3 regions of the Pseudomonas sp. ATCC 13867 genome follow, and region 1 is predicted to be linked to each of the others. Evidence: predicted binding sites of a transcription regulator. Region 1 holds the regulator's gene; each other region holds the start of a gene.
What was found. The regulator FliA, encoded in region 1, starts transcription of late flagellar genes. The targets are predictions, from matches to a motif close to CTAAAGTTTNNNNNNNNNNNGCCGNTAA.

Region 1 (9,499 bases):
CTTCGAAAGCATCCTGCAGCAGCGCGTCCAGATAGGACTGCAGCGCAAGCTGGGGGCGCGTGGCGGTAGCGGAACGACTCATGGTTGATGACCGCGCAAAGGGACTTTCCAGCCTATCGGCCGCTGGGTGACGAGACTTGAACGCTCTCGTCGGAAATTCAGGCTCGCCATGCTCAAGCCACCTGCGCCGCCGGCACCTGGGTCAGCAGGTGCTTGAGCAAGGCGCGGTAGGCGATCACGCCCCGGCTGCCGGCCTCGTTGCGCGAGGGCACCAGGCCGTGGCGGCTGGCGTCGCGCAGCTTGGTATCCACCGGCACGAAGGCCTGCCAGAGCGTCTCGGGATAGGTGTCGCGCAACATCCGCAGCGCGCCCAGCGATGCCTGGGTACGACGGTCGAACAGGGTCGGCACGATGGTGAAGGGCAGCGCCTGCTTGCGCGAGCGGTTGACCATCTTCAGGGTGTTGACCATGCGTTCCAGGCCCTTCAGGGCGAGGAACTCGGTCTGCACCGGGATCACCAGGTGCTGGCTGGCCGCCATCGCGTTGACCATCAGCACGCCGAGCAGCGGCGGGCTGTCGATGATCGCGTGGTCGAACTGGCTCCACAACTGCGCCAAGCTCTTGGCGATCACCAGGCCCAGGCCGTTCTGCCCCGGCGACTGGCGCTCCAGGGTGGCCAGCGCGGTACTCGACGGCAGCAGGCGGATGTTCTCGTGACTGGTGGGCAGCAGCAGCGACTCCGGCAGCCCCTCGGGCACGTTGCCCTGGTGCAGGAACAGGTCGAACACGCTGTGCTCCAGGGTGTCCGGGTCGTGGCCGAAATAGCTGGTCATCGAGCCGTGCGGATCGAGGTCGACGATCAGCACACGCTTGCCGGCGTCGGCCAACAGGCCCGCCAGGGCGATGGAGGATGTGGTCTTGCCGACGCCACCTTTCTGGTTGGCTACCGCCCAGACTTTCATAGTGCTCGCTCCCCGCTTGCACAGGATCGGTTCAGGGTCGTCACGTTTCACTCTCCCGCAACCGACGTCGAAGAATTGACGGCGCCACTGCCGGGCGCCTCGCTGGCAACCACCGGTGCAGGTTGCGTGCCAGCGTGACGCAGCGCCGGATCGGGCTGCGCCTTGCCGCTGCCCACGCCGCTCACGCTGCGGCGCACCTCGAGGTTGCGGGAAATCACCAGCACCACCCGACGATTGCGGGCTCGCCCGTCCGCCGTGGCGTTGTCGGCCACCGGCTGAAACTCACCATAGCCCACCGCCGCCAGCCGGCCGGCATCCAGCCCGTCCTGGGCGAGCATGCGCACGATGCTCGCGGCGCGGGCCGCCGACAGTTCCCAGTTGGTCGGGTACTGGGCATTGTGGATCGGCACGTTGTCGGTGAAGCCTTCGACATGCACCGGGTTGCGGTAAGGCGCCAGAATCCTGGCGACCTTCTCGATGATGCCAAAGGCGGTGTCATTGGGAATCGCATCGCCGCTGGGGAACAACAGGCTGGAATTGAGGGTGATCTCGATCCAGAACTCGTTGCCGCGCACGCTGACCTGATCGCTCTTGATCAGTTCGCCGAACGCCTCGCGCATGCTGCTGGATATCTGCTGCAAGGTATCCGGGCTGCCCTGGGCCTGACCTTCGTCCTGCGGCTCGTTCAGCGACTGGTCCGGCTGCTGGGTACGTGGCCGCTCCTCGCCGATGGGGATCGGACGCACCGAGCGGTCGGCCTGGTTGAACACGCCGGTCAGGGTTTCCGAGAGGATCTTGTACTTGCCCTCGTTGATCGAGGAGATCGAGTACATCACCACGAAGAAGGCGAACAGCAGGGTGATAAAGTCCGCGTAGGACACCAGCCAGCGTTCGTGATTCTCGTGTTCCTCGTGGCGGCGACGGCGAGGCATTGATGTCCCCTCCTCAGCCGACGAAGCCTTGCAGCTTCAATTCGATGGAGCGCGGGTTCTCGCCCTCGGCGATGGACAGCAGGCCCTCCATCAGCATTTCGCGGTAGCAGGACTGGCGCAGCACGATGCTCTTGAGCTTGTTGCCCACCGGCAATAGCAACAGGTTGGCCAGGCCCACGCCGTAGATGGTGGCAACGAAGGCCACGGCGATGCCATTGCCCAGCTGGCTGGGGTCGGCGAGGTTGCCCATCACGTGGATCAGGCCCATGACCGCGCCAATGATGCCGATGGTCGGCGAGTAGCCGCCCATGCTTTCGAACACCTTGGCCGCCGCCAGATCGCGGCTTTCCTGGTTGTACAGGTCGACTTCGAGAATGCTGCGGATGGCTTCCGGCTCGGCGCCGTCCACCAGCAATTGCAGACCCTTGCGCGCGTAAGGATCGCGTTCGGCGTCGGCGACGCCTTCCAGGCCCAGCAGGCCTTCCTTGCGCGCGGTCATGCTCCAGCCGACCACGTGGCCGATGCCGCCGACCAGGTCCACCCTGGGCGGCAGGATGATCCAGCGCAGCATGTGCAGCGAACGCTTGAGCACCGCCACCGGGGTCTGCAGCAGCGCGGCGGCCAGGGTGCCACCGACCACGATCAGCGCCGCCGGGCCGTTGGCCAGCGCGCCGACATGCCCGCCCTCGAGGAAGTTGCCGCCGATGATGGCGACCAGCGCGAGGATCAGGCCGACCAGGCTGAGCACATCCATCAGCCGCAGGCCTCGGTGAGGTGGCGGCCGATGTCGTCCAGGCTGTACACCGCGTCGGCCAGGCCCGCCTTGGCGATCGCCATCGGCATGCCGTAGATCACGCAGCTGGCTTCATCCTGCGCCCACACCTGGGCACCGCCCTGCTTGAGCATGCGCGCACCTTCGCGGCCATCGGCGCCCATGCCGGTGAGGACCACCGCCAGCACCTTGTCGCCGTAGGCCTTGGACGCGGAACCGAAGGTCACGTCGACGCAGGGCTTGTAGTTCAGGCGCTCGTCACCGGGCAGGATGCGGATCGCGCCACGGGCGTCGACCATCATCTGCTTGCCGCCGGGGGCCAGCAGGGCCACACCGGGGCGCAGCAGGTCGCCGTCCTCGGCTTCCTTGACGGTGATCCTGCACAGTTTGTCCAGGCGCTCGGCGAAGGCCTTGGTGAAGGCCGCCGGCATGTGCTGGATCAGCACCAGCGGCGCGGGAAAATTGGCGGGCAACTGGGTCAGGACCCGCTGCAGCGCCACCGGCCCACCGGTGGACGTACCGATGGCCACCAGCCGGTAGGCCTTACGCTTTGGGGCGGCGGAGGTCGCCGGCGCGGGAGCGGCGGGCGCCTGGCCGCCGGAGGGGGCCGTCGCGGCCTGGCGCGGGGTACCGCCGGCGGCGGGCGCGGAAGCCGAAGCGCTACCGGAGTAGGAGGCGTAGGCGGCGAAGCGGCGATTGCTCTTGGCAATGGTATGGACCTTCTCGCACAGCAGTTGGCGGACCTTGTCCGGGTTGCGCGAGATGTCCTCGAAGTTCTTCGGCAGGTAGTCCACCGCGCCGGCATCCAGCGCGTCCAGGGTCACCCGCGCGCCCTCGTGGGTCAGCGAGGAGAACATCAGCACCGGCGTCGGGCAGCGCTGCATGATGGTCCGCACGGCGGTGATGCCGTCCATCAGCGGCATCTCGTAGTCCATGGTGATCACGTCGGGCTTGAGCGCCAGCACCTGGTCGATCGCCTCGCGGCCATTGGTGGCCGTGCCGACCACCTGGATCTGCGGATCGGCGGAGAGGATCTCCGAGACACGGCGACGGAAGAATCCCGAATCGTCCACCACCAGGACTTTGACAGCCATAGACACTCCTGAATGAAGCCTTGCCACGCGCGCGGGCGCCCCCACACGCGCAAGAATCAGATACGCCGCGCGTAGCGCTTGAGCATGCTCGGCACATCGAGGATCAGCGCGATGCGCCCGTCCCCGGTGATGGTGGCCCCGGCCATGCCCGGCGTGCCCTGCAGCATCTTGCCCAGCGGCTTGATCACCACCTCTTCCTGGCCCACCAACTGGTCGACCACGAAGCCGATGCGCTGGGTGCCCACGGAGAGGATCACCACGTGGCCCTCGCCCGGCTCGTCATACTGCGCGCCCGGCACCAGCCAGCGCTTGAGGTAGAACAACGGCAGGGCCTTGTCGCGGACGATCACCACTTCCTGGCCATCGACCACGTTGGTGTTCGACAGGTCGAGGTGGAAGATCTCGTTGACGTTGACCAGCGGGAAGGCGAAGGCCTGGTTGCCCAGCATCACCATCAGGGTCGGCATGATCGCCAGGGTCAGCGGGACCTTGATGACGATCTTCGAGCCCTGACCCTTGGCCGAGTAGATGTTGATGATGCCGTTGAGCTGGGAAATCTTGGTCTTCACCACGTCCATACCGACACCACGGCCGGAGACGTCGGAGATCTCGGTCTTGGTCGAGAAGCCCGGGGCGAAGATCAGGTTGTAGCAGTCGGACTCGGACAGGCGATCGGCCGCATCCTTGTCCAGCAGGCCCTTCTCCACGGCCTTGGCGCGCAGCACGTCCGGGTCCATGCCTTTGCCGTCGTCGGAGATCGACAACAGGATGTGGTCGCCTTCCTGCTCGGCGGACAGCACCACCTTGCCCGAACGCGACTTGCCGGCGGCCTCGCGCTCGTCGGGGCCTTCGATGCCGTGGTCCACGGCGTTGCGCACCAGGTGCACCAACGGGTCGGCCAGGGCCTCGACCAGGTTCTTGTCGAGGTCGGTCTCTTCGCCGATCAGTTCCAGGTTGATCTCTTTCTTCAGGCTGCGAGCCAGGTCGCGGACCTGTCGCGGGAAGCGCCCGAAGACCTTCTTGATCGGCTGCATGCGGGTCTTCATGACCGCTGACTGCAAGTCAGCGGTGACCACATCGAGGTTGGAGACGGCCTTGGCCATCGCCTCGTCGCCGCTGTTGGCGCCCAGGCGCACCAGGCGGTTACGCACCAGCACCAGTTCGCCGACCATGTTCATGATCTCGTCCAGGCGCGCGGTGTCCACGCGCACGGTGGTTTCCGCTTCGTTGGCCGGTTTCTCTGCAGCGGCAGCGGCGGGCTTGGCCGCAGCAGGCTTGGCGGCAGCGGCCGGCGCCGGAGCGGCAGCGGGCTTGGGCGCAGGTGCAGCAGCCGCTTTGGGCTGTGCATTGGATGGTGCAGCTGCGACCGGCTCTTCCTTCGCGCCAGTGAACTGGCCCTTGCCGTGCAGCTCGTCGAGCAGCTTCTCGAATTCGTCGTCGGTGATGTTGTCGTCGCCACCGGCAGCCGGAGCTTCCTCGGGCTTGACCTCGGCAGCAGCAGCCTCGACGGGAGCAGCGGCTTCTTCCTTCGCGCCGGTGAACTGGCCCTTGCCGTGCAACTGGTCGAGCAGCGCTTCGAACTCGTCGTCGCTGATCTCGTCGCCAGCACCGGCGGCGGGCGCCTCGGCAACCGGTGCCGGAGCCGCGCTGACGGGTTCCTTGGCAGCAGCGCTGAACTGGCCCTTGCCGTGCAACTGGTCGAGCAGTGCTTCGAATTCGTCGTCGGTGATGTCGTCGCCACCGCTGCCAACCGGCGCAGCAGGCGCTTCTGCGGCAGGCTCGAGGGCATCCATCAGCTGTTCGAACTCGGCGTCGGTGATGTCGCCATACGCGGCCGCAGCGGCCGGGGCTTCTTCAACGACAGGCTCGGCAACGACCGCAGCGGGAGTTTCGGCGGGAGCGGCCCCCGGCTCGGCCAGGCGCGACAGCGCCGCCAGCAGCTCAGGCGTGGCCGGGGTCGGCTCTTGCGCATCGCGCACTTGCTGGAACATGACGTTGACGGTGTCCAGCGCCTGCAGGACCACATCCATCAGTTCGGCATCCACGCGACGCTCGCCCTTGCGCAGGATGTCGAACACGTTCTCGGCGATGTGGCAGCACTCCACCAGCGCGTTCAGCTGGAGAAAGCCCGCGCCGCCCTTGACGGTGTGGAACCCACGGAAAATCGCATTGAGCAGGTCCATATCATCGGGTCGGCTTTCCAGCTCGACCAGTTGCTCGGACAGTTGCTCGAGGATCTCGCCGGCCTCCACCAGGAAGTCCTGGAGGATCTCGTCATCGGCGTCGAAGCTCATTCGGTGCTCCCTCTACAGCGTCAGCGGACGCCTAAAAACCAAGGCTGGACAACAGATCGTCGACATCGTCCTGACCGGATACGACGTCCTTTCTTGTATCGGCAGCGATCTGCGGACCTTCACCCTTGGACGATCTTTCTTTTTCCACCGCGTCGCGCATGCCGTCGTGGTCGTGCTCGATGCCCGCGTAACGGTCCACCTGGCCGGCCATCCAGACCAGCTTGACCAGGTTCGCCTCGACCTCGGTGACCAGCCTGGTGACGCGCTTGATCACCTGCCCGGTGAGGTCCTGGAAGTCCTGTGCGAGGAGGATGTCGTTGAGGTGCGCGGAGAGCTTGCGGCTGTCCTGGGCGCTGATGTAGAGGAACTGCTCGACGCGCTTGGCCAGGTCGCGGAAGGCGTCGGGGCCCAGCTCGCGACGCATGAAGCGCGACCAGTCTTCCTGCAGCGCCTTGGCCTGGGTCTCGATGTGCATCACCACCGGGGTGCACTCTTCCACCAGGTCCATGGTGCGGTTGGCCGCTTTCTCGGTCATCGTCACCACGTAGGACAGGCGGTCGGTGGCGTCGGCGATCTGCGAGACTTCCTGGGCGCGCGGGGAACTGGGATCGATCTGGAAGTTGACGATGGCGTTGTGCAGCTCGCGGGTGAGCTTGCCGACTTCCTGGTAGAGCCCGCGATCGCGCGCCTGGTTGAGCTCGGAGATCAGTTGCACGGCGGTCTGCACATCACCCTGCTCCAGGCAATCGACCAATTCGCGCGCGTGTTTTTTCAGGGTCGACTCGAAGTCACCCGCGGATTCGTTGACGAGATCCATGACGCCCTCTTGATGCGAGGGGCTGTTGGTGTTTCGGCGCAAGCGGCGAAACATCAACAGACCCTACTAGCTGCCGACCCGCTCGAAAATCTTCTCGATCTTTTCTTTCAGCACCTGAGCGGTGAAAGGCTTGACCACATAGCCGTTGACCCCGGCCTGGGCCGCTTCGATGATCTGGTCGCGCTTGGCCTCGGCGGTGACCATCAGCACCGGCAGGTGCTTCAGGCGCTCGTCGGCGCGCACCGCGCGCAGCAGGTCGATGCCGGTCATGCCGGGCATGTTCCAGTCGGTGACGAGGAAGTCGAAATTGCCGCTGTGCAGCATCGGCAGCGCGGTGGTGCCGTCGTCGGCCTCCGCGGTGTTGGTGAACCCCAGGTCCCGCAGGAGGTTCTTGATGATGCGCCTCATCGTGGAAAAATCGTCCACGATGAGAATTTTCATATTCTTGTCCAAACCGACCTCCATCGATACCAGGCACGTCCTGGCGGGCGTACCGTCAATTCATTGAGCGGCGTGCGCTCATCCCGTGTGGGCGGCGTCAAAGGGACGGCGCCCAGGAGAAAACTCAAGACCTGAGGCTTTCTCGCAAGAAAAATCCGACGCGAAACTACCCGAAGCTCAGTGCGCTCGCCACTCCGCCAGGCGTGCCCGCAGGCGCGCGGCGCACTGGCTGTGCAACTGGCTGACCCGGGATTCGCTGACGCCCAGCACTTCGCCGATCTCCTTGAGGTTCAGTTCCTCGTCGTAGTACAGCGCCAGCACCAGCCGCTCGCGTTCGGGCAGCTTGGTGATGGCGTCGGCGAGCGCCGCCTGGAAGCGTTCGTCTTCCAGACCGTGGGCGGGCTCGTTGCCCTGGTGCGAAGCATCTTCGGCCAGGCCGCTGCCCTGCTCGCCGTCCTGCAGCAGATCGTCGAAGCTGTACAGCCGGCTGCCCTGGGTGTCGCTGAGGATGCCGTAATAATCTTCGAGACTCATATTGAGTTCGGCAGCAACTTCCTGATCTTTAGCGTCACGACCGGTTCTGGCCTCGACGGCGCGGATCGCATCACTGACCATGCGGGTGTTGCGATGCACCGAACGCGGGGCCCAGTCGCCCTTGCGCACCTCGTCGAGCATGGCGCCACGGATGCGGATGCCAGCATAGGTTTCGAAGCTCGCGCCCTTGCCGGCGTCGTATTTCTTCGAGGCTTCCAGCAGGCCGATCATGCCGGCCTGCATCAGGTCCTCCACCTGCACGCTGGCCGGCAGGCGGCCGAGCAGGTGGTAGGCGATACGCTTGACCAGCGGCGCGTACCGCTGGATCAGTTGGTCCTGGGAGTTCTGCGCCTGCGCCTTGCTGTACATACGCGCTCCGGAGGCCGTCATCATACGGCCGAACCCGTGGTCGGATGCTGCACCAGGCGTTCGACGAAGAACTCCAGGTGCCCTCGCGGATTGGCCGGCAGCGGCCAGCTGTCGACTTTCTGCGCTATCGCGCGGAAGGCCAGGGAAGCCTTGCTGCGCGGAAACGCCTCATACACCGAACGCTGCTTCTGCACCGCCTTGCGCACCGATTCGTCGTACGGGATGGCGCCCACGTACTGCAGCGCCACGTCGAGGAAGCGGTCGGTGACCTTGGTCAGCTTGGCGAACAGGTTGCGGCCCTCCTGGGGGCTGTGCGCCATGTTCGCCAGTACGCGGAAGCGGGTCATGCCGTAGTCGCGGTTGAGCAGCTTGATCAAAGCGTAGGCATCGGTGATGGAAGTGGGTTCATCACAGACGACCAGCAGCACTTCCTGCGCTGCGCGGACGAAGCTCACCACCGAGTCGCCGATGCCGGCGGCGGTGTCCACCACCAGCACGTCGATGTTGTCGCTGATGTCGCTGAAGGCCTGGATCAGGCCGGCGTGCTGCATCGGCGTGAGGTGCACCATGCTCTGCGTGCCGGAGGCCGCCGGGACGATGCGCACGCCGCCGGGGCCCTGGAGGATCACGTCGCGCAGGTCGCATTCGCCTTCGATGACGTCGGCCAGCGTGCGCTTGGGCGTCAGGCCCAGCAGCACGTCGACGTTGGCCAGGCCCAGGTCGGCGTCCAGCAGCATGACGCGACGGCCCAGATCGGCCAGCGCCAGCGACAGGTTCACCGACACATTGGTCTTGCCGACACCACCCTTGCCGCCGGTGACTGCGATTACCTGTACAGGATGCATGCCCATATCAATACCTTGTCTCGTCGTTCGACCGCCGCGCCCCCTGGCGCTGCGGCCCTGCCGGCCGCGGTGCTCTACCGCTTCCGGCGTTCGCGGATCGTCTCCCAGAGCATCCGCATCGCCGGGTGGCCCTGTCGGCCGCCCTTCGCCCCACCACGGGGCCGTTCAATTCGCTCAACCGGCGCAACGCACCGGCTGCTGGTACAGGCCGGCGAACATGTCGGCCATTGCATCCTCGCTCGGTTCTTCCGGCGCCTGCAGACTCACCGCGCGGCTGACCAACTGGTGACTGCGCGCCACCTGCAGATCATCCGGAATCCGCGGACCATCCGCCAGATAGGCTACCGGGAGACGCTGACCGATAGCCAGAGCCAGGGCTTCGCCGAGGCTGCCGGCTTCGTCCAGCTTGGTCAGGACGCACCCGGCCAGGCCGCACGAA
Region 2 (9,499 bases), 1.1 Mb from region 1:
CATCGCCAGCATGCTGTTCCTGGTGCTCGGCGATAACCTGCTGTTCGTGTACTTCGGCTGGGAAGGCGTGGGCCTGTGCTCCTATCTGCTGATCGGCTTCTACTTCAACCACGTGCCCAACGGCAACGCGGCGCTGAAGGCCTTCATCGTGACCCGCGTGGGTGACGTGTTCTTCGCCATCGGCATGTTCATCCTGTTCCAGCATCTGGGCACGCTGAACATCCAGGAACTGCTGGTCCTGGCTCCGCAGCACTTCGCCAAGGGCGACCTGTGGGTCAACCTGGCGGCCCTGATGCTGCTCGGTGGCGCCGTCGGCAAGTCCGCCCAGCTGCCGCTGCAGACCTGGCTGGCCGACGCGATGGCCGGCCCGACTCCGGTCTCCGCGCTGATCCACGCGGCCACCATGGTGACCGCGGGCGTCTACCTGATCGCCCGCTGCCACGGCCTGTTCGAGCTGGCTCCGAATGTCCTGGAACTGGTCGGCATCGTCGGTGCCGTGACCCTGGTCCTGGCCGGCTTCGCCGCCCTGGTGCAGACCGACATCAAGCGCATCCTCGCCTACTCGACCATGAGCCAGATCGGCTACATGTTCCTGGCCCTGGGCGTTGGCGCCTGGGGTGGCGCGATCTTCCACCTGATGACCCACGCTTTCTTCAAGGCCCTGCTGTTCCTTGCCTCGGGTGCGGTGATCGTCGCCTGCCACCACGAGCAGAACATCTTCAAGATGGGTGGTCTGTGGAAGAAGCTGCCGCTGGCCTACGCGAGCTTCGTGGTCGGTGGCGCGGCCCTGGCCGCCCTGCCCTTCCTGACCGCCGGCTTCTACTCCAAGGACGAGATCCTCTGGGAAGCCTTCGCCAGCGGTCACCAGAACCTGCTGATCGCAGGTCTGGTCGGCGCGTTCATGACCTCGCTGTACACCTTCCGCCTGATCTTCATCGCCTTCCACGGCGAAGCGAAGACCGAGGCGCACGCCGGCCACGGCATCAGCCACTGGCTGCCGCTGGGAGTGCTGATCGTGCTGTCCACCTTCATCGGCGCGCTGATCACCCCGCCGCTGGCCGGTGTCCTGCCGGAAAGTGCCGGTCACGCCGGTGGTGAAGCCAAGCACAGCCTGGAAATCGCCTCGGGCGCCATCGCCATCGCCGGTATCCTGCTGGCAGGCCTGCTGTTCCTCGGCAAGCGCCGCTTCGTCAGCGCGCTCTCCCAGAGCGCGCCGGGCCGCTTCTTCGGCACCTGGTGGCTGCATGCCTGGGGCTTCGATTGGGTGTACGACAAGCTGTTCGTGAAACCCTACCTGCTGATCTGCCGCCTGCTGGCCGCGGACCCGGTCGACAAGTCGCTTGTCCTGGTCCCGCTCACCGCCCGTGGTGGTCACAAACTCCTCAGCCTCACCGAGAACGGCCGCCTGCGTTGGTACGCCGCTTCCCTGGTGGGCGGCGCCGCGCTGCTCCTCGGCGCGCTGCTGCTGGCTTAAAACTTCACGAATGAGATTGAGCCCGACATGATTCTGCCCTGGCTAATCCTGATCCCCTTCATCGGCGGCTTCCTTTGCTGGATCGCCGAGTCCACCAGCAAGACCCTGCCCCGCTGGGTCGCGCTGGGGTCGATGACCCTGACCCTCGCCCTGAGCCTTTGGGTGTGGCACACCGGTGACTTCCAGCTGGCGCCCGCGCCGGGTGGCGAGCCGCAATGGACCCTCGAGTTCAAGATGGCCTGGATCGAGCGCTTCGGTATCAGCGTGCACCTGGCGATGGACGGCCTGTCCCTGCTGATGGTCGCCCTGACCGGCCTGCTCGGCGTGCTGTCCGTGCTCTGCTCCTGGAACGAGATCCAGCGCCGCATCGGTTTCTTCCACCTGAACCTGCTGTGGATCCTGGGCGGTGTGATCGGCGTGTTCCTCGCCGTCGACCTGTTCCTGTTCTTCTTCTTCTGGGAAATGATGCTGGTGCCGATGTACTTCCTCATCGCGCTCTGGGGTCATAGCTCGGACGACGGCAAGAAGACCCGCATCTACGCCGCCACCAAGTTCTTCATCTTCACCCAGGCCAGCGGCCTGGTGATGCTGGTGGCGATCCTGGGCCTGGTGTTCGTGCACTACAACAGCACCGGCGTGCTGACCTTCAACTACGCCGACCTGCTGAAGACCCAGATGCCGGAACACACCGAGTGGCTGCTGATGCTCGGCTTCTTCGTCGCCTTCGCGGTGAAGATGCCGGTGGTGCCGGTGCACTCCTGGCTGCCGGACGCCCACGCCCAGGCGCCGACCGCCGGTTCCGTGGACCTGGCCGGCATCCTGCTGAAGACCGCCGCCTACGGTCTGATCCGCTTCGCCCTGCCGCTGTTCCCCAACGCCTCGGCCGAGTTTGCCCCGGTGGCCATGACCCTGGGTCTGATCGGCATCTTCTACGGCGCCTTCCTGTCGTTCGCACAGACCGACATCAAGCGTCTGGTGGCCTACTCCTCCGTATCGCACATGGGCTTCGTCATCATCGGCATCTACTCCGGCAGCCCGCAGGCGCTGCAGGGCGTGGTGATCCAGATGATCGCCCACGGCCTCTCCGCCGCCGCGCTGTTCATCCTCTGTGGCCAGCTGTACGAGCGCCTGCACACCCGCGACATGCGCAAGATGGGTGGCCTGTGGTCGCGCATCCCGTACCTGCCGGCTGTAGCGCTGTTCTTCGCCATCGCGTCGCTGGGTCTGCCGGGCACCGGCAACTTCGTCGGCGAGTTCCTGATCCTGCTGGGCAGCTTCAAGGTCGTTCCGGTGATCACCGTGATCGCCACCTTCGGCCTGGTGTTCGGCTCGGTCTACTCGCTGATCATGATCCACCGCGCGTACTTCGGCCCGGCCAAGTCCGACACCGCCATCGCCGGCCTGAACGCCCGCGAGCTGCTCATGGTGCTCGGCCTGGCGGTGCTGCTGATCGTGCTCGGCGTCTACCCGCAGCCGGTCCTCGACACCTCCGCGGCAACCATGCACGGCGTCCAGCAATGGCTGGGTGCCGCCCTCTCCACCCTGGCAGCACGGTAAGCGCGACATGACCTTCACGATCCAACACTTCATCGCGCTCCTGCCGCTGCTCATCACCAGCGCCACCCTGGTGGTGGTGATGCTCGCCGTGGCCTGGAAGCGTAACCACTCGATGACCGCCACCCTCTCGGTGATCGGTCTGAACCTGGCGCTGCTGTCGATCCTGCCGGTGCTGAAAGTCACCCCGATCGAAGTCACCCCGCTGATGGTGATCGACAACTTCGCCTGCTTCTACATGGCGCTGGTCCTGATCGGCGCCCTGGCCTGCACCACGCTCGCCCACGCCTACATGGAGAGCTACCCGGGCAACCGCGAAGAGCTCTACCTGCTCCTGCTGCTGTCCACCGCGGGCGGCCTGGTGCTGGTCAGCGCGCAGAACCTGGCCGGCCTGTTCATCGGCCTGGAACTGCTGTCGGTGCCGGTCTACGGCATGGTGGCCTACGCCTTCTTCAACAAGCGCACCCTGGAAGCGGGCATCAAGTACACCGTACTGTCCGCCGCCGGCTCCGCCTTCCTGCTGTTCGGCATGGCCCTGCTCTACGCCGAATCCGGCAGCCTGGGCTTCTCGGCCATCGGCGCGTCCCTGGCCGAGGGCACCAGCCACGGCCCACTGCTGTCCATCGGCGTCGGCATGATGGTGGTCGGCCTGGGCTTCAAGCTGTCGCTGGCACCGTTCCACCTGTGGACCCCGGACGTCTACGAAGGCGCCCCGGCCCCGGTGGCCGCATTCCTCGCCACCACCAGCAAGGTCGCCGTGTTCGCCGTGCTGCTGCGCCTGTTCCAGATCGCTCCGGCGGCCCTGAACAACGGCCTGCTGCATGACGCCATCGCGGTCATCGCCATCGCCTCGATCCTGATCGGTAACCTGCTGGCGCTGACCCAGAGCAACATCAAGCGCCTGCTCGGCTACTCCTCGATCGCCCACTTCGGCTACCTGCTGATCGCCCTGGTGGCGAGCAAGGGCCTGGCCGTGGAAGCGGTCGGCGTCTACCTGACCACCTACGTGGTCACCACCCTGGGCGCCTTCGGCGTGGTCACCCTGATGTCCACTCCGTACAGCGGCCGCGACGCCGACGCCCTGTTCGAGTACCGCGGCCTGTTCTGGCGCCGTCCGGTGCTGACCGCGGTGATGACCGTGATGATGCTGTCCCTGGCCGGCATCCCGCTGACCGCCGGCTTCATCGGCAAGTTCTACATCGTCGCCACCGGCGTCGAGTCCCACCTGTGGTGGCTGGTCGGCGCTCTGGTACTGGGCAGCGCCATCGGCCTGTACTACTACCTGCGCGTCATGGTGACCATGTTCCTGGTCGAACCGAACATGAAGCGCCACGACGCCCCCCTGGACTGGGCCCAGCGCGCCGGCGGCATCATGCTGGTGGCCATCGCCCTGCTCGCCTTCTTCCTCGGCGTGTACCCGCAGCCGCTGCTGGACATCCTCCAGCACAGCGGCCTGGTAGCCATCGCCGGCTGAGGTCGACAGGTAATAAAAACCCCGCTTCGGCGGGGTTTTTATTGGGCGGGACTCACTCAGCCGCAGACCGCTTTTCGTAGGACCGAGGGGGACGCCCAGTCCTTGCTCGCGAACGGTATTTCAGGAACGCACGGCGTTATGCGGTTCGCGAGCAAGCTCGCTCCTACAAGAACCTACGCCTCCTCCACGACTCTACTTGAACAGATACGGGAACGAAGGGCGTATAACCGCGGACGGTCATACGCCCCATGCACTCCCCTACTCAGCCTTCGACTCATTCAATTCGCGCCCAGTGAACAGATCCCACGACGCAATGAACAGCGCCGCGATCAGCGGACCGATGACGAAACCGTTCAGCCCGAACAGCGACATGCCGCCAAGGGTGGAAATCAGCACCACGTAGTCCGGCATCTTGGTGTCCTTGCCCACCAGGATCGGGCGCAGGATGTTGTCCACCAGGCCGATCACCAGCACGCAGAACAGCGTCAGCACCACGCCCTGCCAGATTGCCCCGGTGAGCAGGAAGTAGGCGGCCACCGGCACCCAGATCAGCCCCGCGCCGATGGCAGGCAACAGCGAGAGGAACGCCATCAGCGTGCCCCACAGCAGCGAGCCCTGAATACCAAGGAACCAGAAGATCAGCCCGCCCAGCGCACCCTGGGTCGCGGCCACGGCGATGTTGCCCTTCACCGTGGCGCGAATGACCGTGGTGAACTTGGTGAACAGGTGCTGCTTGTGTTCACCGCTCAGCGGCACCGCCTGCTTGATGCGGCGCCCCAGCGCCGGGCCGTCGCGCAGGAGGAAGAACAGCAGGTAGAGCATGATGCCGAAGCTGATGACGAATTCGAAGGTGTTCTGGCCGATGCTGAAAGCCTTGGTGGCGACCAGTTGACTCGCCTGCATCGCTCCCGCGGACAGCTTCTCCTGCAGGCTGGAAAGGTCCGTCAGGTCGAAACGCTCCAGCCACGGGTGCACCCAATCCGGCAGCGCGGCCATGACCTGCTGGAAATAGGTGACGAAGTTCAGTTCGCCCGACTTCAGGCGCTGGTACACAGTGGCGCCCTCCTGCACCAGCGCACCGGCGATGAAGGTCATCGGCAGGATCACGATCAGCAGGCAGATCGTCAGCGAGATCAGCGCCGCGAGGTTGTTGCGCCCATGCAGGCGCACCCGCAGGCGGCGCTGCAGCGGGGCGAAGATGATCGCCAGGATGGTGCCCCAGAACACCGCGCCATAGAACGGCAACAGCAGCCAGGCGAAGGCGATGGTGACCACCGCCAGGAGAAGCAGGAACGTCCGGTATTCCAGTTTAGATTCGAGCATGAGCAGGTCCGGAGGAAGGGGGGAAACCTGCTCATTAGTCAGCAGTTGGCCTGCCGAGTGCAACTTTCTGCGGTGCGCCGCCGCTCTTACAGCACCATCGCCGCTACCCAGCCGAAGGCCAGCAGCGGCAGGTTGTAGTGCAGGAAGGTCGGCACTACGGTGTCCCAGATGTGATTGTGCTGCCCGTCCACGTTGAGGCCGGAGGTGGGCCCCAGGGTGGAGTCCGACGCTGGCGATCCCGCATCCCCCAGGGCGCCGGCCGTGCCGACGATACTGACGATGGCCAGCGGGCTGAAGCCCAGTTGCACCGCCAGCGGGACGAAGATGGCCGCGATGATCGGCACCGTGGAGAAGGACGAACCGATCCCCATCGTCACCAGCAGCCCCACCAGCAGCATGAGGAACGCACCCCAGGCCTTGCTATGGCCGATCCAGGCGGCCGCTGCTTCCACCAGGGTGGAGACCTGCCCGCTCGCCTTCATCACCTCGGCGAAACCGGCGGCGGCGATCATGATGAAACCGATCATCGCCATCATTTTCATGCCCTCGGTGAACAGGTCGTCCGCCTCTTTCCAGCGCACCACGCCGGACAGGGAAAACACCAGGAAACCCACCAGCGCGCCGAGGATCATCGAGTCCAGCCACAGCTGGATGACGAATGCCGCCACCACCGCCACCCCGGCCACCGCCAGGCTCATCGGGCTGTAGGGCGTGCCCACCCGCTCGGCCTGCTCGATGCGCTCCAGGTCATAGCCGCGCGGGCGCCGGTAACTGAACAGCACCGCGATCAGCAGGCCGCAAACCATGCCCAGCGCCGGGATGAGCATGGCCCGGCTGACGTCCACGCCACTGACATCCACACCGCTGCGCGCGACGTTGGCCAGCAGGATCTCGTTGAGGAAGATGTTGCCGAACCCCACCGGCAGGAACATGTAGGGCGTGATCAGGCCGAAGGTGATCACGCAGGCGATCAGCCGGCGGTCGATCTGCAGGCGAGTCAGCACGTAGAGCAGCGGCGGCACCAGCAGCGGAATGAAGGCGATGTGGATCGGCAGCAGGTTCTGCGAGGAGATCGCCACCAGCAGCAGAAGTCCGATCAGCAACCATTTGAAGCCGGCGGGAGCCGTGTCTTCGTGCCGCCCAAGCAGCGCCAGCACGCGGTCGGCGAGCGCATGGGCCATGCCGGAGCGCGCGATGGCCACCGCGAATGCCCCCAGCATCGCGTAGGACAGCGCTACCGTCGCGCCACCACCCAGGCCGGCGTTGAACGCCTTGAGCGTCCCCTCCATGCCCAGGCCACCGAGCAACCCGCCCGCTACCGCGCCGGCGATCAGCGCCACCACCACATGCACGCGGCACAGGCTCAGCACCAGCATCAAGCCAACGGCGATCAGCACCGCATTCATCTCATCACTCCTCCACAGCCAAGTCCGCCCGTCTCAGGGCGGGCAAAAGGCGCGTACTCTGCCGAACCCCATCCGGCCTGTCAAAAAGCCAGTCGAATCAAGGTCTTTCATGCCACGAACGACGCATTCCCGACAGGATTTTCGCCTTGCTGAGCACGCTTTTTGCTGAAAAACCGCTGCCCTTCGACTGGGCACACCAGAATCGCCTGTTTTCTGGCGTTTCATCCTGTTATCGATCAAGACGGGGCCGAAAATGCCGATAACCCGGTAGCCCCAAGGTTTCCTGCTCAAGGACATAACCATGCTTCTCCGCCGCCTTTCCATCCAATGGAAGATCACGCTGCTCGCCGGTCTCTGCCTGCTTGGCGTGGTATCGCTGTTGTCCGGCCTTTCCGTGTTCCGCACCCAGTACAGCACCGCGCTGGTCAAGGAATCCAGCACCCGCATGCTCGACGAAGCCGCCCAGGCACGCCTGCAATCGCGCGGCGAAGTCCAGGCCATGCGCATCCAGCGCTACATCATGGACGCCTACCAGTACGGCAAAGGCTTCTCCCGGCAAGTGCTGTTCCTGCGCGACCAGGCGCAAAAGCGCTTCCTCGACGCCTACGACCTGCGCGAAGACCTCACCCGCCAGGTAAAAACCGCCCTGGAAGGCAACCCCGAACTGCTCGGGCTCTACGTCACCTTCGAACCCAACGCCCTGGACGGCAAGGACACGCTGTTCGCCGGCCAGGCCGAGCTGGGCAGCAACGACGCCGGACGCTTCTCGCTTTACTGGTCACAGTCCACGCCAGGCAAGCTCGAATCCGAGTCGATGAACGAAGACATGCTCGCCGACACCACCCCCGGCCCAAGCGGCGCGGCCTACAACGCGTGGTTCACCTGCCCCAAGACCAGTGGCCAAGCCTGCGTGCTCGATCCCTATTTCGACGAGGTCGGCGACCGCCAGGTACTGATGACCAGCATCGCCTTCCCCTTGGAGCTGGACGGCAGGATCGTCGGCGTGATGGGTCTGGACATCGGCCTGGACAAGCTGCAGGAGATCAGCCGCCAGGGTAGCCAGGAACTGTACGACGGCCAGGGCAAGGTCAGCATTGTCAGCGCCGCCGGCCTGCTCGCCGGACACAGCGCCGACGCCAGCCGGCTGGGCAAGAAATTGCAGGAGATCTATCCGGAGCAAGGGGCGCAGCTGCTGCAGTCCATCGCCGCCAACCGCAAGCAGGTGCTGCGCCAGGACGATCAGTTGCGGGTCATCGAGCCGCTGCAACCGATTCCCGGCTCCAAGCCCTGGGGTGTCCTGCTCGAAGTGCCGCAGCAGACCCTGCTCGGCCCGGCCATCGCCCTGCAACAGCAGCTCGACGAGCAGCGCACGCAGGGCACCCTCTCCCAGCTCGGCTTCGGCCTGATCGCGGTGCTCATCGGCCTGTTCGCCATGTGGCTCACCGCCCGTGGCGTGACCCGGCCGATCCTCAACGTCGCCGCCATGCTGCGCAATATCGCCAGCGGCGAAGGCGACCTGACCACGCGCCTGAACTATTCGGGCAAGGATGAACTGGGCGAGCTGGCCGGCTGGTTCAACCGCTTCCTCGACAAGCTGCAACCGATCATCCGCGACGTGAAATCCTCCGTGCAGGACGCCCGCGCCACCGCCGACCAATCCTCGGAGATCGCCAGCCAGACCAGCGCCGGCATGCAGCAGCAGTTCCGCGAAGTCGACCAGGTCGCCACCGCCTCGCAAGAGATGAGCGCCACCGCCCATGACGTCGCCAACAGCGCGGCGATGGCCGCCGAGGCCGCCCGTGGCGCCGATGGCGCGACCCGCGATGGCCTCAGCGTGATCGACAACACCACGCGCATGATCGACGAACTGGCCAGCGACATGAGCAGCGCCATGAATCAGGTCGAAGGGTTGGCGGCGAGCAGCGAGCAGATCGGCTCGGTGCTGGACGTGATCCGTGGCATCGCCGAGCAGACCAACCTGCTGGCGCTCAATGCGGCCATCGAAGCGGCTCGCGCGGGTGAAGCCGGGCGTGGTTTCGCGGTGGTCGCCGACGAAGTACGCAACCTCGCCCGGCGCACACAGGATTCGGTGGAGGAAATCCGCCAGGTGATCGAAGGCTTGCAGAGCGGCACCCGCGACGTGGTCGGCGCGATGAACAACAGTCATCGCCAGGCGCAGGACAGCGTTTCGCAGGTCGAGCAGGCCGTGGCCGCGCTCCAGCGCATCGGCGAGGCGGTCAGCGTGATCACCGACATGAACCTGCAGAT
Region 3 (9,499 bases), 2.7 Mb from region 1:
CGTGCCACCGTCGTCGAAAAGGTTGAGCTTCTGCTCGAGCTGGTCCGGCGGTAGCGGGTCGCCCTGCCCGGCCGCCGGCTGGGCCGGAGCGGCATTGGGTGCAGCCGAGCCTGGAGCCACCGGCGACGCGCCATCGGCCGGCTTCTCGGCCCCGCCGTCCTGGCCTTCGATGGCCCGCTGGGCCTTCTTGGTCAGGACGATGATGTCGATGCGGCGATTCACCGGGTTGAGCGGCTGGTCGCGATCGAACAGCGCCGAGGAGGCATAGCCCACCACGCGGGCGATCTGGTCCTCCGGATAACCGCCGGCCTCCAGCGCGCGCCGCGCGGCGTTGGCGCGGTTGGCGGAGAGCTCCCAGTTGCCGAACTCGCCATTGCCCGCATAGGGCTTGGCATCGGTATGGCCGCTGATGCTGATCTTGTTCGGTACCTGCTTGATGGTCTCCGCCAGCGCCAGCAGGATGTCCTCGAAGTACGGCTGCAGCCGCGCGCTGCCCAGGTCGAACATCGGTCGGTTGTCGGAATCGACGATCTGGATGCGCAGGCCGTCCTGGGTGATCTCGAACAGGATCTGGTCCTTGAAGCGCTTGAGCGTGGGGTTCTCGTCGACCTTGTTCTGCAGCTCCTGCAGCAACAGTTCCAGGCGCTCGCGCTCGATCTTCTCGGCAAGATTTTCCGCCTGCTCGGCGTTGACCGTGGTCCCGTCCTGCGGGCTGACGCGGGTTTCGTCCGCCTCGGGCTGCGCCTGGATCTGCGGGTTCAGGGTCTTGTCCGGCGCGGGCGTCGGCGTGCCACCCAGGTCGATGACGTAGGGGCTGGCGCTTTCGGTGAAACCGATGGGGTCCTGGAAGTAGCCGGAGATGGCCTTCTTCTGCTCCGGCGTGGCCGACGACAACAGCCAGAGCACCAGGAAGAACGCCATCATGGCGGTGGCGAAGTCGGCGAAGGCGATCTTCCACGAGCCCCCGTGATGACCCGCGGCGTAGCGCTTGACCCGCTTGACGATGATCGGCTGGTTGTTATCCATGCGTCAGGCGACCTGTCAGCGACCGCGAACGGCCTGTTCAAGCTCGGTGAAGCTCGGGCGGTGCGCCGGCAGCAGGACCTTGCGGCCGAACTCCACGGCCAGCGACGGCGGCATGCCCGAGGCCGAGGCGACCAGGCAGGCCTTGATGGCTTCGTAGAGGTTCAGCTCTTCCTTGGCGTCGTGCTCCAGGGCGTTGGACAGCGGGCCGACGAAACCGTAGGCGGCGAGAATACCGAGGAAGGTGCCCACCAGCGCGGCGGCCACGTGGTGACCGATCTCCGCCTGGCTGCCCTGCCCGAGCAGCGCCATCGTGATCACGATGCCGAGCACCGCGGCGACGATACCGAATCCCGGCAGGGCATCGGCCACGCGGGTCACCGCGTGGGCGGGGTGGTCGAGGTCTTCCTTGAGGCTGCCCAGCTCCATGTCGAACAGGCCTTCCAGCTCGTGGGGCGCCATGTTGCCGGAGGACATGATGCGCAGGTAATCGCAGATGTACGCGGTCATGCGTTCATCCTTGAGCACCGCCGGGTACTTGCTGAAGATCGGGCTGGCATCCGGATCCTCGACGTCCGCCTCGATCGCCATCATGCCCTCGCGGCGGCTCTTGTTGAGTACCTCGTAGAGCATGCCCAGCACTTCCAGGTAGAAGGTGTGGGTGAAGCGGTTGCTGAACATCTTCGGCGCCTTCTTGAGCACCGTCATGAAGGTGTTGCCGGGGTTCGCCTGCAGGAAGGCGCCCAGCGCCGCACCACCGATGATCAGCAGTTCGAACGGCTGGATGATGGCCGCGATCTTGCCGCCAGAGAGCATGTATCCGCCGAGCACACTGCCCAGGATGACGATGATGCCGATGATTTTTGACATGGGGACCGGACTGAAACTGTGAACAGAAAGGGAGGCACTTTTCCTGCCTCCCTGTTGTTATCGGAGAATTCGGGCAAGACTATAGGCCGAAAACACTAAAAACCAGTTCGGCGCCTCACGCATGCCCACCACCGTGCCCAACCCAGAGCGTCTCGCGGCCTGGCTCTCCCTGCTGGAAGAGCTGCCTTTGCCCGTCCCCCAGGAGCAGCGCGACGCCATTCGCCGGGCGCTGGATGACAGCCACCGCTCGATCCGCGACATCGCCGACCTGTTGCAGGACTGCCCGACCCTGGCCCTGGCCATCCTGCGCGAGGCCAACCGCGCCGAGAGCGCCCGCGACAATCCGGCGGAAAGCCTGGAAGTCGCCCTCAACCGCCTGGGCCTGGCGCGGGTCACCCAGTTGCTCGAACACCTGCCGAGCCAGCCCGAGGCGCAGATGCCCCGCGCCCTCAGCCAGCTCCTGCTGATCAGCCGCCATGCCATGCAGCAGGCCAGCGGTCTGTTCGCCAACCGCCTGGCGCGACTCTGGCAGGAAATCCACTGGGGCAGCCTGTTCGCCCTGGCGCCGCTGTGGGCACTGGCCACCGCGCGGCCGGACCTGCTGGAAACCTGGCAGCGCCAGGTCTGCGGACTCGGACGCAGCAGCTCCGACGTCGAACAGGAGCTGCTGGGCATGCGTCTGTTGCCACTGTGCCGGGCGCTCGCCGAACGCTGGCGGCTGCCCGAATGGATCGGCCAGGGCTTCATCCTGCTCAACGATGACCGCCGCCTGCTGGTGCGCGCCCTGCATGTGGCGCACACCGAGCCCGAGCCGCTGGGCCAGCAGCGACGCCTGGACGCCGATCCGGAACTGGCCCGCTGGCTGACCCGCCCGGCCAACACCATCCTGCTGGCCAACAGCCTGGCGATGGCCGCGCACCAGTCCTGGGGCGGACCGCACATGCTGCGCTGGCAACGCCTGACCGCGCTCTACCTGCAGATGCCGCTGGCCGAACTGCAGCAGCAGGTTCACGGCCTCGCGGCGCAAAGCGCGCGACGCCACGCCCGACCGCAGCTCTGGCATCCGGCGCAAGCGCTGCTCTGGCCCTGGGACAGCCAACGCTGGCTCGGCCCCCCTGCAGCGAGCGCGCCCACGCCACCGGATACGCTCGGCGAGTGGCGCCAGCACTGCGCGCGCCTGCTGCAGAATCCCTCGCCGTTCGGCAACGCCATGCAGTTGCTCGACACCGCCAGCGCCGCCCTCCAGGCCGGCGGCCTGCAACGCGGCCTGATCCTGCTCGCCGACCGCGGCCAGGCGTGGCTGCAAACCCGCCACCACTTCGGCCTGCCGGAGCAGGCCGGCGAGTTGAAACTGGAAGTCGCGGCCAGCGCCCTGCTGCGCAAGCTGATGCAACAGCCGGCGCAACTGCGCCTGAGCCCGGCGAACATGGCCGACTTCTCCGCCGTGCTGCCCGGCGCGCTGAAGGCGCTGCTGCCCAGCGAACACCTGCTGCTGCGCTCGCTCGGCAACGGCAGCCGGGTCATCATGCTGCTGGCCGCCGACCGCAACGGCCAGCCGCTGGGCGACCTGCACGCTCAGGCCTTCGGCCGCACCGCGCAGTGCATCGAGCAGGCCGTGCGGCAAATGTCCCGCAGCGCATCCTGAGCCGCGCGGCGATCGCCGGGATTTCCGGTACACTGCGTCCCCCTTTAGACTATCGCCCCTCAACGGCAGCCCAGGGCCGCCAGCTCACGCCGCCGCGTCCACCCTCGCGGCGGGCCGTCCGCCGTACCGGGAGACTTCGACATGTCCGCCTTCTCCGCACTGCCCCTGGTGATCGAACCGGCCGACCTCGCCAGCCGCCTCGACGCCGCCGAACTGATCCTGGTCGACCTGACCAGTGCCGCGCGCTACGCCGAAGGCCACATTCCCGGCGCCCGTTTCATCGCTCCGGCGCGCACCCAGCTGGGCGGGCCGGCACCGGGCCTGCTGCCGGCCAAGGCCGACCTGGAAGCGCTGTTCGGCGAACTGGGCCACAACCCCGACGCCGTCTACGTGGTCTACGACGACGAGGGCGGCGGCTGGGCCGGCCGCTTCATCTGGCTACTGGATGTGATCGGCCACCACCACTACCACTACGTCGACGGCGGCCTGCATGCCTGGCTGGCCGATGGCCTGCCGCTGAGCCAGGACGTCCCGGCGCCGGCCGGCGACCCGCTGCCGCTGACCCTGCACGACGAGCCCACCGCCACCCGCGAATACCTGCAGAGCCGCCTGGGCGCCGCCGACCTGGCCATCTGGGACGCGCGCAACCCCAGCGAATACAGCGGCCAGAAAGTCCTCGCCGCCAAGGGCGGACACGTTCCGGGCGCGGTCAACTTCGAATGGACCGCCGGCATGGACCCGGCCCGCGCCCTGCGCATCCGAACCGATATGCCGCAGATTCTGCAGAACCTGGGCATCACCAAGGACAAGGAAGTGATCACCCACTGCCAGACCCATCACCGCTCCGGCTTCACCTACCTGGTGGCCAAGGCCCTCGGCTATCCGCGGGTCAAGGGCTACGCCGGCTCCTGGTCGGAATGGGGCAACCACCCCGACACCCCTGTAGAGGTTTAAGGAATGTCGTTCAAAGATCGTCTGTTCATCCTCGCCCAGTACCTGCTGCCGCACCACCTGCTGTCGCGCCTGATCGGCTGCGCCGCCGAATGCCGCGCGCCCTGGTTCAAGGACCGCCTGATCCCCTGGTTCGCCCGCCGCTACCAGGTGGACATGCGCGAGGCCCAGGTCGAGGACCTGCGCGCCTATGAGCACTTCAATGCCTTCTTCACCCGCGTCCTGAAAGACGGCGCCCGTCCGCTGGACGAGAGCGAAGGCAGCGTGCTGAGCCCCGCCGACGGTGCCATCAGCCAGCTCGGCCCGATCGAGCACGGCCGCGTGTTCCAGGCCAAGGGCCACAGCTACAGCCTGATGGAACTGCTGGGCGGCGACGCCGAGCGCGCCGCGCCCTTCATGGGCGGCGAATTCGCCACCGTCTACCTGTCACCCAAGGACTACCACCGCGTGCACATGCCGCTGGCCGGCACCCTGCGCGAGATGGTCTACGTACCGGGCCGGCTGTTCTCGGTGAACCAGCTGACCGCCGCGCAGGTGCCGGAGCTGTTCGCCCGCAACGAGCGCGTGGTGTGCATCTTCGACACCGAGCGCGGGCCGATGGCGGTGGTGCTGGTCGGGGCGATGATCGTCGCCTCCATCGAAACCGTCTGGGCCGGCTTGGTCACACCGCCCAAGCGCGAGCTGAAGTCCTTCGCCTATGACGAAGCCGCCCGCGCGCCGATCCACCTGGAGAAAGGCGCCGAGCTGGGCCGCTTCAAGCTGGGTTCCACCGCCATCGTGCTGTTCGGACCGCAGCAGGTCAGCTGGGCTGAAAACCTGGCGGCCACCAGCCCGGTCCGTATGGGACAGCGCCTGGGTGGCGCGCGCCAGGGCTGACGCCCGTTTCCTATAAGGCGGGTGGCCAATGAGCCGCCCGCCCTGCTTCTTGCCTTACTGCCTTGCTGTCCCTTGCCATGAAACGCTTCCTGCACCTCATGGGCTGGCGCGCCAACGCCACCAGCCATCTGGAAAAGTGGCTCTCCGCGCTCGGAGCGCTGTGCGGCCTCGCCGCCATCTACGCCGTCACTCACTGGGTATTGCCCAGCGAAGCGGCTATCTGGGTCGTCGCCTCGATGGGCGCCAGCGCCGTGCTGCTGTTCGCCGTGCCCCACGGCGCACTGTCCCAGCCCTGGGCGGTGCTCGGCGGCCAGGTGCTGTCGGCCGTCGTCGGGGTGATCTGCCAGAAACTCTTCCCCGAGCAGCCCTTCACCCCGGCCCTGGCGGTCGGCGCGGCGATCCTGGTCATGCACTACACCCGCTGCATCCATCCCCCGGGCGGCGCCACCGCGCTGGCGGCGGTGTCCGGCGGGCCGGCGATCAGCGCGCTGGGCTTCGACTACGTGCTCAGCCCGGTGCTGCTCAACGTGGTGCTGATCCTCGCCGTGGCCGTGGCCTTCAACGGCATGTTCGCCTGGCGCCGCTACCCCGCGCCTCTGGCGCGCCTGCCCGACACGCCGAAGCTGCCCGCGGGGCCCGCCCCGGAAGACCTCTACCACGCGCTGCGCAAGATGGATTCGTTCATCGACGTACAGTTCGACGACCTGCTGAAGATCCTCCAACTGGCCCAGGAGCACGCCCAGGCGCAGCGCCTGACGCCCGACGACATCCTCCTGGGCGCCTGCTACAGCAACGCGCTGAGCGGCAACGCCTGGGCGGTGCGCCAGGTGATCGACGACCACCCCGGCAAGCGCACGCGCCAGGACCAGCTGGTCTACAAGGTGGTCGCCGGCGCCGGCAAGGGCAACACTGGCGCCTGCCGTCGCCAGGACCTGGTCGAATGGGCCGCCCATGCGGTGATTCCCCAGGGCGACGGCTGGTTGCGCGTCACTCCGCAAGCCTCCGCCAGCGACGCCCTGCAGCGCCAGATCAGGGGCGAAACTCCCCGTCCGTGACCCGTCGGCGCACCCATCCAGCGATGGGCTGCGGTGCGCGACGGATGCTGCTAGAGTTCGGAAAAAGCCGAGCGTGACGACCGGCCGGTCCACCAAACGGCCCAGATTGTGGAGAATCCGAACCCAGCATGGACAACAGTCCCCAGCAGTTTCTGCGCGTCCCCACTCCGACGCACGAAAGCCTGAGCTTCTGCAACGCCACCCCGCGCGAGCTGAAATACTGGCTGGATCACCTGCCCAAGGCCAATCTGGGCGAAACCGCCCGCCAGCTCTATCAGGGGCTGATCGAGCTGAACCAGCTGAAGCTGCCGGTGGAAGCGCGCCTGCAGTTGCTGGAGCTGTTTCGCCCGGAAGTCCAGTTCGTCTGCCAGCACCTGGAACGCCACTTCCTCAACCAGTCCATCGTCCTCGACGAGCGCCCGCGCAAGGTGGCCAACCTCTGCCAGGCCCTGCAGAACCACCTGGCCATCGGCTACAAGCTGATCGTCGTGCGCGAGGCGGGCCGCGTTTCCCGTGAGCGCGCGCAGTTGCTGGCGGCCTCCATCCAGCGCGCCATCCGCGCCCTGTGCGGACCGCTGGTCCGCGCCTCGCAGCTGTATTGCCCGGTACCGGAAGGGCTCTGGCTGGAACTCCATCAGCTGTACCAGCTGGCGCGCCAGCACGGCCTGCAGAACCTGAGCATCCGCGACGCCCTGGCCCGTGACGCCCAGGGCCTGACCATCGAGCAGTCCTACCTGGTGGCCGTGATGCTCGGCTCGGCGCGCTGCAACCAGATGCGCCAGCACAACATCGCCCGCCTGGCGGAAGTGCTGGAAAACTGGGGCCCGCAGATACGCGTCCAGTCCGCCGATGCGCCCTCGACCCTGTTCGTCGTCGCCCCCCAGGTGGACGGGGCGCCGCGCTACCGCACCCTGTTCAAGGAAGGCGAACTGCCGGGTGGCTTGGGGATCGATCCGCAGCCCCTGGTGGACCTGATCAAGGAATACCTGCTGCTCCTCCCGGAGAACCGCGCCCAGGCGCGCCTGAAGGTGCCCGAGGGCGTCTCCGTGGACCTGCTGCAGCACCTCGCCGCCGCCTGGGGCGACATCGCCGAACGGACCTTCCAGCGCACCCTCGGCCGCGGCCAGCTCACCCTGTGCATCGGCATGAGCGCCCTGCACTACTTCCTCGCCGGCCGGCGGAACTTCACCGACGTGCTCAGGACCCAGCCGCAACACCTGGCCCCGGCCTTCAAGGCCGATGCCCAGGACGCCTGGTCCACGGCCTTCGACGCCCGACAGGTCAAGGACTGGCAGCCCGGCATGTCGCTGGAGGAAATCGAGTACACCCCCAGCAGGCCTGTCGACAGCACCCGCGCCGCTCCCGACCTGCCCAGCGAGGACTACCCGGTCTTCGCCCTGCCCATCGTCAACCACAGCCCGGGCGGCTACTGCCTGACCTGGCCAAAGGACATTCCCAGCCAACTGCAGGCCGGCGAACTGCTGGGCATCCAGGACACCCCGGATCACAGCTGGAGCATCGCCGTGGTGCGCTGGATCCGTCAGGTACGCGGCGGCGGCACCCAGATGGGCATCGAGCTGATCGCGCCGCTCGCCCAGCCCTGCGGCCTGCAGTTGTTGCGCAAGACCGAACAGGGCAGCCACTACCTGCGTGCGCTGCTGCTGCCGGAAATCTCCGCGATCTCGCGGCCGGCGACCGTGATCACCCCGCGCCTGCCCTTCCAGGAAGGCAACCGCGTGCAGATCAACCTGGCGGGCGAGGAGCGGCGCGCCACGCTCACCCGCAAGGTCACCGCGACCGGCAGCTTCACCCAGTTCGAATACCGGGCGCACGACGCCATCGCTGCAACGAACGATAAGCCGGTCACAGCACCAGGCACCCGCGGGGAGGAAGACTTTGACTCGCTCTGGAAGTCGCTGTAGATTCCGGCCAATCCCCATTCATCGCCCATTTGCTGCCGTCCAGCGCGGTATAAGCAGCCTTACTCATGGCCAATGAAAAGAAGACCGTCCGACTACTGATCCTGGAAGACTCACAGAACGAAGCCGAGCGCCTGGTCAGCCTGTTCCGCAACGCCGGGCGCGCCACCCGCGTCCACCGCATCACGTCCAGTGAAGACCTCCTGGAAATCCTTCCCCAGGGCTGGGATCTGCTGATCGCCGCCCCTGACAGCAGCGCAATGGCGCCCAGCGATGCCCTGAGCGGCATTCGCCGCCAGGCCAAGGACATCCCGTTCATCCAGCTGATCGCCGGCAACGACTCCGACGCGGTGACCGAAGCCCTCGCCCTCGGCGCCCAGGACGCCCTGCCGCAAGGCGAGGACGAGCGCCTGATCCTGGTCGCCAACCGCGAGCTGGCCAACCTCGAGGAGCGCCGCGCCCGCCGCGCCGCCGAAGTCGCCCTGCGCGAGGCGGAAAAGCGCTGCCAACTGCTGCTGGACAGCTCGGTGGACGCCATCACCTACGTGCATGACGGCATGCACATCTACGCCAACCGCGCCTACGTCGACCTGTTCGGTTACGACGACGCGGAGGAACTGGAAGGCCTGCCGATGATCGACCTGATCGCCGGCAGCGACCAGGCGACCTTCAAGGACTTTCTCAAGGGTTACCCCAATACCAAAGAGAGAACGGAAGACAACGCCGACCTGGCCTGCAGTGGAATCAAGGTGGACGGCCAGGCCTTCAGCGCACGCATGAGCTTCTCCCCGGCCACCTACGACGGCGAACCCTGCATCCAGGTGGTGATCCGCGCCCAGACCGGCAACGCCCAGCTCGAAGAAAAACTGCGCGAGGTCAGCAGCCAGGACCTGGTCACCGGCCTGTACAACCGTGGCCACTTCCTCGACCTGATGGACAGCGCCGTGGAGCGCGCGGTGACCGCCAGCCAGCCGGCCAGCTTCGCCTACATGCTGCTCGACCGCGCCCAGACGCTGCAGCTCAACCTCGGCGTCGCCAGCATCGACCTACTGCTCGCCGACCTCGGCAACCTGCTGCGCGCCCACTTCCCGCAGGAGGCCCAGCTGGCCCGCTTCAGCGACGACGTGTTCGCCGTGCTGCTGCCGGGGCACAGTCCCGAC

Region 2: the regulator FliA is predicted to act here: its motif matches at 7,467-7,494, upstream of H681_RS13840 (methyl-accepting chemotaxis protein).
Region 3: the regulator FliA is predicted to act here: its motif matches at 1,951-1,978, upstream of motA (flagellar motor stator protein MotA).

Annotation. Positions count from the first base shown of each region.
Region 1 is NC_020829.1:1,982,315-1,991,813, reverse strand. Features, by position in the region: gene H681_RS09110 (CheW domain-containing protein) at 1-82, opposite strand, end outside; gene H681_RS09105 (ParA family protein) at 174-962, opposite strand; gene motD (flagellar motor protein MotD) at 1,010-1,894, opposite strand; gene H681_RS09095 (flagellar motor protein) at 1,908-2,648, opposite strand; gene H681_RS09090 (protein-glutamate methylesterase/protein-glutamine glutaminase) at 2,648-3,760, opposite strand; gene H681_RS09085 (chemotaxis protein CheA) at 3,817-6,054, opposite strand; gene H681_RS09080 (protein phosphatase CheZ) at 6,086-6,871, opposite strand; gene H681_RS09075 (chemotaxis response regulator CheY) at 6,938-7,312, opposite strand; gene fliA (RNA polymerase sigma factor FliA) at 7,490-8,239, opposite strand; gene fleN (flagellar synthesis regulator FleN) at 8,236-9,066, opposite strand; gene flhF (flagellar biosynthesis protein FlhF) at 9,235-9,499, opposite strand, start outside.
Region 2 is NC_020829.1:3,114,303-3,123,801, forward strand. Features, by position in the region: gene nuoL (NADH-quinone oxidoreductase subunit L) at 1-1,474, shown strand, start outside; gene nuoM (NADH-quinone oxidoreductase subunit M) at 1,502-3,031, shown strand; gene nuoN (NADH-quinone oxidoreductase subunit NuoN) at 3,039-4,502, shown strand; gene H681_RS13830 (AI-2E family transporter) at 4,761-5,825, opposite strand; gene H681_RS13835 (Na+/H+ antiporter family protein) at 5,912-7,231, opposite strand; gene H681_RS13840 (methyl-accepting chemotaxis protein) at 7,533-9,499, shown strand, end outside.
Region 3 is NC_020829.1:4,958,347-4,967,845, forward strand. Features, by position in the region: gene motB (flagellar motor protein MotB) at 1-1,026, opposite strand, end outside; gene motA (flagellar motor stator protein MotA) at 1,042-1,893, opposite strand; gene H681_RS22300 (HDOD domain-containing protein) at 2,015-3,538, shown strand; gene rhdA (thiosulfate sulfurtransferase) at 3,680-4,492, shown strand; gene asd (archaetidylserine decarboxylase) at 4,496-5,365, shown strand; gene H681_RS22315 (HPP family protein) at 5,443-6,420, shown strand; gene H681_RS22320 (hypothetical protein) at 6,549-8,342, shown strand; gene H681_RS22325 (EAL domain-containing response regulator) at 8,408-9,499, shown strand, end outside.